2 regions of the Kitasatospora sp. NPDC001225 genome follow, and region 1 is predicted to be linked to the other one. Evidence: riboswitches for the same ligand, from Rfam matches in the RefSeq annotation. Region 1 holds a riboswitch; the other holds the start of a gene.
The links. A riboswitch is a leader RNA that binds a small molecule or an ion and turns the genes downstream of it on or off. The one in region 1 is predicted to bind glycine.
Positions count from the first base shown of each region.

Region 2: it holds a riboswitch for glycine, as region 1 does, so the genes downstream of both, gcvT (glycine cleavage system aminomethyltransferase GcvT) here and gcvP (aminomethyl-transferring glycine dehydrogenase) in region 1, are expected to answer to the same signal.

Region 1 is NZ_JBSFJC010000114.1:13,737-17,137, forward strand. Features, by position in the region: gene ACWDCZ_RS30195 (PRC and DUF2382 domain-containing protein) at 185-1,459, opposite strand; glycine riboswitch at 1,611-1,714, shown strand; glycine riboswitch at 1,716-1,848, shown strand; gene gcvP (aminomethyl-transferring glycine dehydrogenase) at 1,952-3,401, shown strand, end outside.
Region 2 is NZ_JBSFJC010000081.1:17,786-21,186, reverse strand. Features, by position in the region: gene ACWDCZ_RS25310 (enhanced serine sensitivity protein SseB C-terminal domain-containing protein) at 1-646, opposite strand, end outside; gene ACWDCZ_RS25305 (enhanced serine sensitivity protein SseB C-terminal domain-containing protein) at 763-1,566, opposite strand; glycine riboswitch at 1,776-1,877, shown strand; gene gcvT (glycine cleavage system aminomethyltransferase GcvT) at 2,108-3,229, shown strand; gene gcvH (glycine cleavage system protein GcvH) at 3,329-3,401, shown strand, end outside.

The DNA.
Region 1 (3,401 bases):
GGGCGCAGGGAGGGGCGCCTGCGGCGGGCGGGTGGGGGTGTGGCGAGGGGCGCTTTGGCAGGGGTGAACGATCGGGTACGTGACAAGGGCCGTGGTGTGGGGTGGCAGGTGTGGGGAGGGTGCCTGTGGTGGGTGTGCGAGAGGGGCCCCGGACGGTGTCCGGGGCCCCTCTTCGCGGGTGGTGTCAGACGAGCGGGCGCAGCGCGGCCGGGCGGGGTGAGTCGGTGGCGGGGGGTGAGGCGGGGGGCGGGGTCGAGCCGGCCGGGGAGGTGTTCTGGGTGGCGGTGGTGTCGTGGACCTCGACGTGCTCGCGGCGGAGCTCCTCCCGGACCACCTCCTCCGTCGTGTAGCGCTCGACGACCAGGCGGACCCGCTCGACGGGCGCGAGGTACTTGCGGACCACCGCGCGCTCCTCGCGGAGGGTGACCTCCTCGACGGCCTCGGCGATGTCCTTCTCGCTGAGCGTGGCGCGCTCGGCGTCGCTGACCGGCATCCGCTCGACCCGGACGCGCTCGTGGACCACGGGGATGCGGCGCTCGACCTGTTCGGTCGTCACGTACTTGCGCAGCTTCGCGGTGCCGAGGGTGTGCCACTCAGTGGTGACCTCCAGCCGCTCCTCGCGGCAGGTGATCTCGACCGGGCCGCTGGGGGCGGACGGGGCGCCGTCGGCGTGCGCGGCGACGACGGTCGCCGCCGGGGCGGGCGTAGACGCGGGCGCGGGGGCGGGCTGCGACTGCGGCCTCGGCTCCACGGTGGGTGCGACGGGGGCGGCCGCCGGGGTGGCGGTGGTGGCCTCGGGGGTGCTGAGCATCCGCATGTCGGCCTCCGGGGCGGTTCTGGTGCTGTCGGCGACCGTGGCGGTGACGGCGGTGGTGGGCGGGGCGGTGGCGACGGGGGCTCTGGCCGGGGCGGGCTCGGGAACGGGATCGGGGGAGCGCTCGGGGGTGTGGAAGGTGAGCGACTTCGCCGGGGCCGCCGCGGTCGTCGTGGCGGCGGCGGCCGCCGCCGTGGTGCCGAAGTCGAGGTCGGCCTGCTTGGGCCGGCTCCCGTTCTCGTGGCTCGGGCGGCCGTCCATCGGGGTGTCGAGCCCGTAGTAGCGGTACAGCTGGAGCTCCTGGGCGGGGGACAGGTGCTGGCCGACGCCGAAGTCCGGCGACTCCTTCACCAGCGACTTGTCGTACGGCACCCGGAGCTCGTCGCCGGCGAACTCGCTCGTGGTCAGCGGGACGAAGGCGTCCCGGCCGAAGATGCCGGTCCGGACCGCGGCCCACTCGGGCCGGCCGGTGGCGTCGTCCAGGTAGACCTCGTCGACCGTGCCGATCTTGTCTCCGTTGCGGTCGACGGCCTTGTGACCGATGAGGTCCCGGGGGTCGATGTCGGTCTGCACTCTTTCCTCCCGTGCGCTGAGCTTGCGGAACTCCCGCAGGAAGGCGGCCGGAGCACCCGTTCCGTCCGCCACTTCACACCAAAAGCCATGAATCGGACGGCCGCGAGCGGGGTGCGCCGGACGGGCTGCGCGCTGGACCGTCCGGGGGACGCGCGTAGACCCCGAACGACCTGACGCACCCGTGATCGGGGGGCCTCCCGCTGGTACCCTGGGCGACGACCGCAGAGCCCGCTCGGGAGAGTCTCCGACTGCGAAAGCCGCTGGTCGGAGCGCCGAAGGAGCAACTCCTCCCCGGAATCTCTCAGGCATCCGTACCGTGTGGGGTAGGTCACTCTGGAAAGCAGGGCAGGAGCGTCGGCGCGGAAGCCGGCGATCACCACCCTCACCGACGGTGCAAGCCGACGGAGCGCCCACAGCGCCCCGTGCGGGTGAAGCTCTCAGGTCCCGATGACAGAGGGGGAGGCCTGTCGGGTCCGCCCGCCCAGGTTCGTCCGCTGTCCGCAGCGGCGAGGCCGGCCGGCGTGCGTACCCCCGCCGGTCCGTGACCAGGAGGCCTCGACCACCATGAACGCCCAGCCGAACGCGGGACGCCCCACCGGCGCCTCGACCCTCACCGAGCTTGAGCTGGCCAGCCCCTTCGAGAACCGCCACATCGGCCCCGACGCCGCCGCGCAGGAGAAGATGCTGGCGTCCGTCGGCTACGGCTCGCTGGACGAGCTCGCCGCCACCGCGGTGCCCGAGGCGATCCGCTCCATCACCGCCCTGGACCTGCCCGCGGGCCGGACCGAGGCCCAGGTCCTCGCCGAGCTGCGCGAGCTGGCCGGCCGCAACCAGGTGCTCCAGCCGATGATCGGCCTGGGCTACTACGGCACCTTCACCCCGCCGGTGATCCTGCGCAACGTCATGGAGAACCCGGCCTGGTACACCGCCTACACCCCGTACCAGCCGGAGATCTCGCAGGGCCGCCTGGAGGCGCTGCTCAACTTCCAGACCCTGGTCTCCGACCTGACCGGCCTGCCGACCTCCGGCTCCTCGCTGCTGGACGAGGGCACCGCGGCCGCCGAGGCGATGGCGCTGGCCCGCCGCGTCACCAAGGTCAAGGGCGGCGTCTTCCTGGTCGACGCCGAGACCCTGCCGCAGACCGTCGCGGTGATCAACACCCGTGCCGTGCCGACCGGTGTCGAGGTCGTCGTCGCCGACCTGTCCGAGGGCATCCCGGCCGAGATCGTCGAGCGCGGCGTCTTCGGCGTGCTGCTCCAGTACCCGGGCGCCACCGGTGTGGTCCGCGACCTCACCGCGGTGATCGAGCAGGCGCACGGCCTGGGCGCGATCGTCGCCGTCGCCGCCGACCTGCTCGCGCTGACCCTGCTCAAGTCCCCGGGTTCGCTGGGCGCCGACATCGCCTGCGGCACCTCGCAGCGCTTCGGCGTGCCGATGGGCTTCGGCGGTCCGCACGCCGGCTACCTGTCGGTGCGCGCCGAGTTCGCCCGCTCGCTGCCCGGCCGCCTGGTCGGCGTCTCCGTCGACGTCGACGGCAACCGCGCCTACCGCCTGGCGCTGCAGACCCGCGAGCAGCACATCCGCCGCGAGAAGGCCACCAGCAACATCTGCACCGCCCAGGTGCTGCTCGCCGTGATGGCCTCGATGTACGCCGTCTACCACGGCCCCGACGGCCTGGCCGACATCGCCCGCCGCACCCACCGCTACGCCGCGGCCCTCGCCGAGGGCCTGCGGGCCGGCGGCGTCGAGCTGCTGCACGGCGAGTTCTTCGACACCGTCACCGCCGTCGTCCCGGGCCGCGCCGCGGAGATCGCCGCCGCCGCCCGCGCCAACGGCATCAACGTCCACCAGGACGGCGCGGACCGGATCTCCGTCTCCACCGACGAGACCACCACCCGCGAGCACCTGGCCGGCGTCTGGGCCGCGTTCGGCGTCCCCGCCGTCGAGGTCGCCGAGGCCGCCGACGCGCTGCCCGCCGCGCTGCTGCGCGAGGACGAGTACCTGACCCACCCGG
Region 2 (3,401 bases), on a different contig from region 1:
GCGCCCGCACCGCCTCCACCGCCGGCGGCGAACTCTCGTAGAGGTCAAGGCCGATGGCCAGGTACGGCTCCCCCACCGCGGGCTGCACCCAGGCCCGGCGCAGCGCCCGGACCGCGCGCACCTCGGCGGCCTGCCGCTCCAGCAGCGCGAAGAACGGCTGGGCGTTCAACTGCGGCTCGCTGAGCTTCAACGGCCCGGCCGGCAGCCGGTCCAGGCCCGCGGCGACCCGGCGCAGGTCCGCCCAGGGCACCCCGACGCCGCCGCCGGGGGCGTGCGGGTTGAGCCACAGGCCCCAGCGGGTGCGGTACAGCGAGGCCGCGATCTCCCGGCCGGAGACGACCTCGTGGGCCCGCGCCCAGCCGGAGGCGGTCAGCTGCTCGGGCGAGGTGACGGCCGGCGCGTAGCCGTGGCCGCTGATCTCCATGTTCCCGTACTGCGCGTCCGGGCTGCCCGGCGTGCCGTGCCACAGCAGCATCCAGACCCGGCCGTCCGCCAGCGCGTGCAGCAGCCGCTCGTACGCGTCGTAGCGCTCCGGCGCGACGTCGCGCAGGGCGCGCTCCAACGCGCCGGGATCAGCTCCCGGGCGCCCGGCCGGTGCCTGGCCCCAGGGCCCCGGCACACCGCCCGCTCCCGTTCCCGCACTCATGCGCCCACCTCGCCGCGCCTCTTTCCCTCAACCCGCCGACCCGTCGGCCGTCTGCACGCACCCTATGGCGCGGCACCGGCCACCGCCACGGCGACGTGCCTCTGATCCGGACCCGCTCACGCCCGCGTGTGGAAAGGCAGTACCCGGGTGAGCAGCCACTCGACCACCGGGTCGTCGGCGAGGTCGAGCAGTACGAGGTGGACGCCCCCGGGCAGCGGCGCGGTTCCCAGCGCTCGCCCGAGTGCCTCGTTCACCGCGGCCGGGTCGGCCGGGGCCGCCGGGTCCAACTGGACGCCCACGAACATCACGGTCGGTTCGCCCTCGATGCTGGCCAGCGCCCTGCGGGCGGTCAACACACCGGGCAGCGCCGACAGTTCGCTCCGGCAGGCGGCCAGGAAGTGCTCCGGGTCCTCGCCCGGCACCGGCTCGCGCAGCGCCACCCGGCCGCCGGTCGGCTCCGCGGTGCCCTCGGCCTGCTCCCAGCGGTCCTCGCGCGGGCCGCGGCGCAGCTCGGCGACCCCCTGCGGCGGCACCGGGAGGCCCACCGGCGCGTCCGGGTTCACCGCGATGCCGAGGCCCAGCGGCAGCCCGCGGGCGAACTCCCACACCGGCGCGATCGCGAAGGCCATCCCCGGCGCCTGCTGGAGGAACACCTCCTGCGAGGAGAACACCGGCACGTACGGGTCGCCGCCCAGCTCGATGGTCGGCAGGTCGAGCGCCTGGCCCTGCGGGTCGGCCCCGGCCGGCAGCGGCACCCACACCTGGCTGCGCGCCAGCACCTCGAACACCCGTGGGGTCGCTCCCGGGTCGCCCAGGGCCGCGGTCAGCACCTGCTCCAGTTCGTTGGCCGGCCAGGAGCCGCCCGCCGGCGCCTCCTCCGGTCCGCCCCACCCCTGCTGCTGCTCCACCGGGTACCCCATGCGCCGCCGATTCCGCCCTCTGCCGTCGGCCGCCCACTGCCGCACCGACGCGCAGCAGTCTAGAGGCGTGCGGGGGGTGCGGTCAGGACTCGTGTTCGGGTCCCGCGCGGTGTGACCGGGTCCCCCCTCCCCTCGTCGTCCGGGACGTGCCATGATGTGCCCGTCCGACGGCATGCGCCGCGGGCCCCCACAACTCCATACCGGCCGCTCGAACCCGCGCGGGAGAGCCCGGAGTGCCGCTCAGGCACAGCCGGCGCCGAAGGAGCAAGTCCTCCCCGGAATCTCTCAGGCACCCCTACCGCACGGGTTAGGCACATCTGGAAAGCGGCGCCCGGCCCTGTCGTGCGCCCACCCACGGTGCAAGCCGTCATGCTGTCCCCCAAGCTGGAAACGGCTGCGGGCGGTGGGGCGGTGAAGCTCTCAGGTTCGACGACAGATGGGGAGACCCACGCCGCCGCATGCCCGCGCGCAGGGTCGGCCCCCCAGCGGGTCCGGTCCGGTGCGTGCACCCCTGAGTGCCCCGACCGAGGAGTTCCTGGCCATGTCGTCCCTCCGCCTGACCGCGCTCGACGCGCTGCACCGCGCCCTCGGCGCGACCATGACCGACTTCGCCGGCTGGGACATGCCGCTGCGCTACGGCAGCGAGCGCGAGGAGCACCTCGCCGTCCGCACCAAGGCCGGCCTGTTCGACCTCTCGCACATGGGCGAGATCACCGTCACCGGCCCGCAGGCCGGCGAGATGCTGGACCACGCCCTGGTCGGCTTCGTCTCCGCGCTGGGCGAGCTGCGCGCCCGCTACACCATGATCTGCGCCGAGGACGGCGGCATCCTGGACGACCTGATCGTCTACCGCCTGCGCGAGGACGCCTTCCTGGTCGTCGCCAACGCCTCCAACGCCCAGCTGGTCCTCGACGAGCTGATCGCCCGCGCCAAGGGCTTCGACGCCGTCGTCACCGACGACCGCGACACCTACGCGCTGATCGCCGTCCAGGGCCCGGAGGCCACCGGCATCCTGGCCGACACCACCGACGCCGACCTGCCCGGCCTGAAGTACTACGCGATCCTCCCGGCCTTCGTGGCCGACCGCGAGGTGCTGCTCGCCCGCACCGGCTACACCGGCGAGGACGGCTTCGAGATCTTCTGCCACCCGGCCGACGCCGAGCCGGTCTGGCAGGCGCTGACCGCCGCCGGCGCGGACCGCGGCCTGGTCCCCTGCGGCCTGTCCTGCCGCGACACGCTGCGCCTGGAGGCCGGCATGCCGCTGTACGGGCACGAGCTGTCCACCGACCTGACCCCGTTCGACGCCGGCCTGGGCCGGGTCGTCCGCTTCGACAAGACCACCAACGAGGGCGCCTTCGTCGGCCGCAAGGCCCTGGAGGCGGCCGCCGCCGCGGCCGAGACCAACCCGCCGAAGGTGCTGGTCGGCCTGGTCTCCGACGGCAAGCGGGTGCCGCGCGCCGAGTACACCGTGGTCTCCACCGAGGGCGAGCCGATCGGCCGGATCACCTCCGGCGCGCCGTCCCCGACCCTGGGGCAGCCGATCGCGATGGCCTACGTCGACGCCGCCCACGCCGCCCCCGGCACCACCGTCGCGGTGGACGTGCGCGGCAAGCACGAGCCCGTCAGGGTCGTGGCGCTGCCGTTCTACAAGCGCGCCCGCTGACCCCTCGCACGCCCCCCGTTTTCCCATACGCGCACGTCGCAGCCGTCCGCGCGGCGGCCCGCTTCGTCGTACCCGCTTCCCATCCTGGAGAATGACGCCATGAGCAACCCCCAGCACCTTCAGTACACCAAGGAGCACGAGTGGCTGACGGCCGCCGTGGACGGTGTCTCCA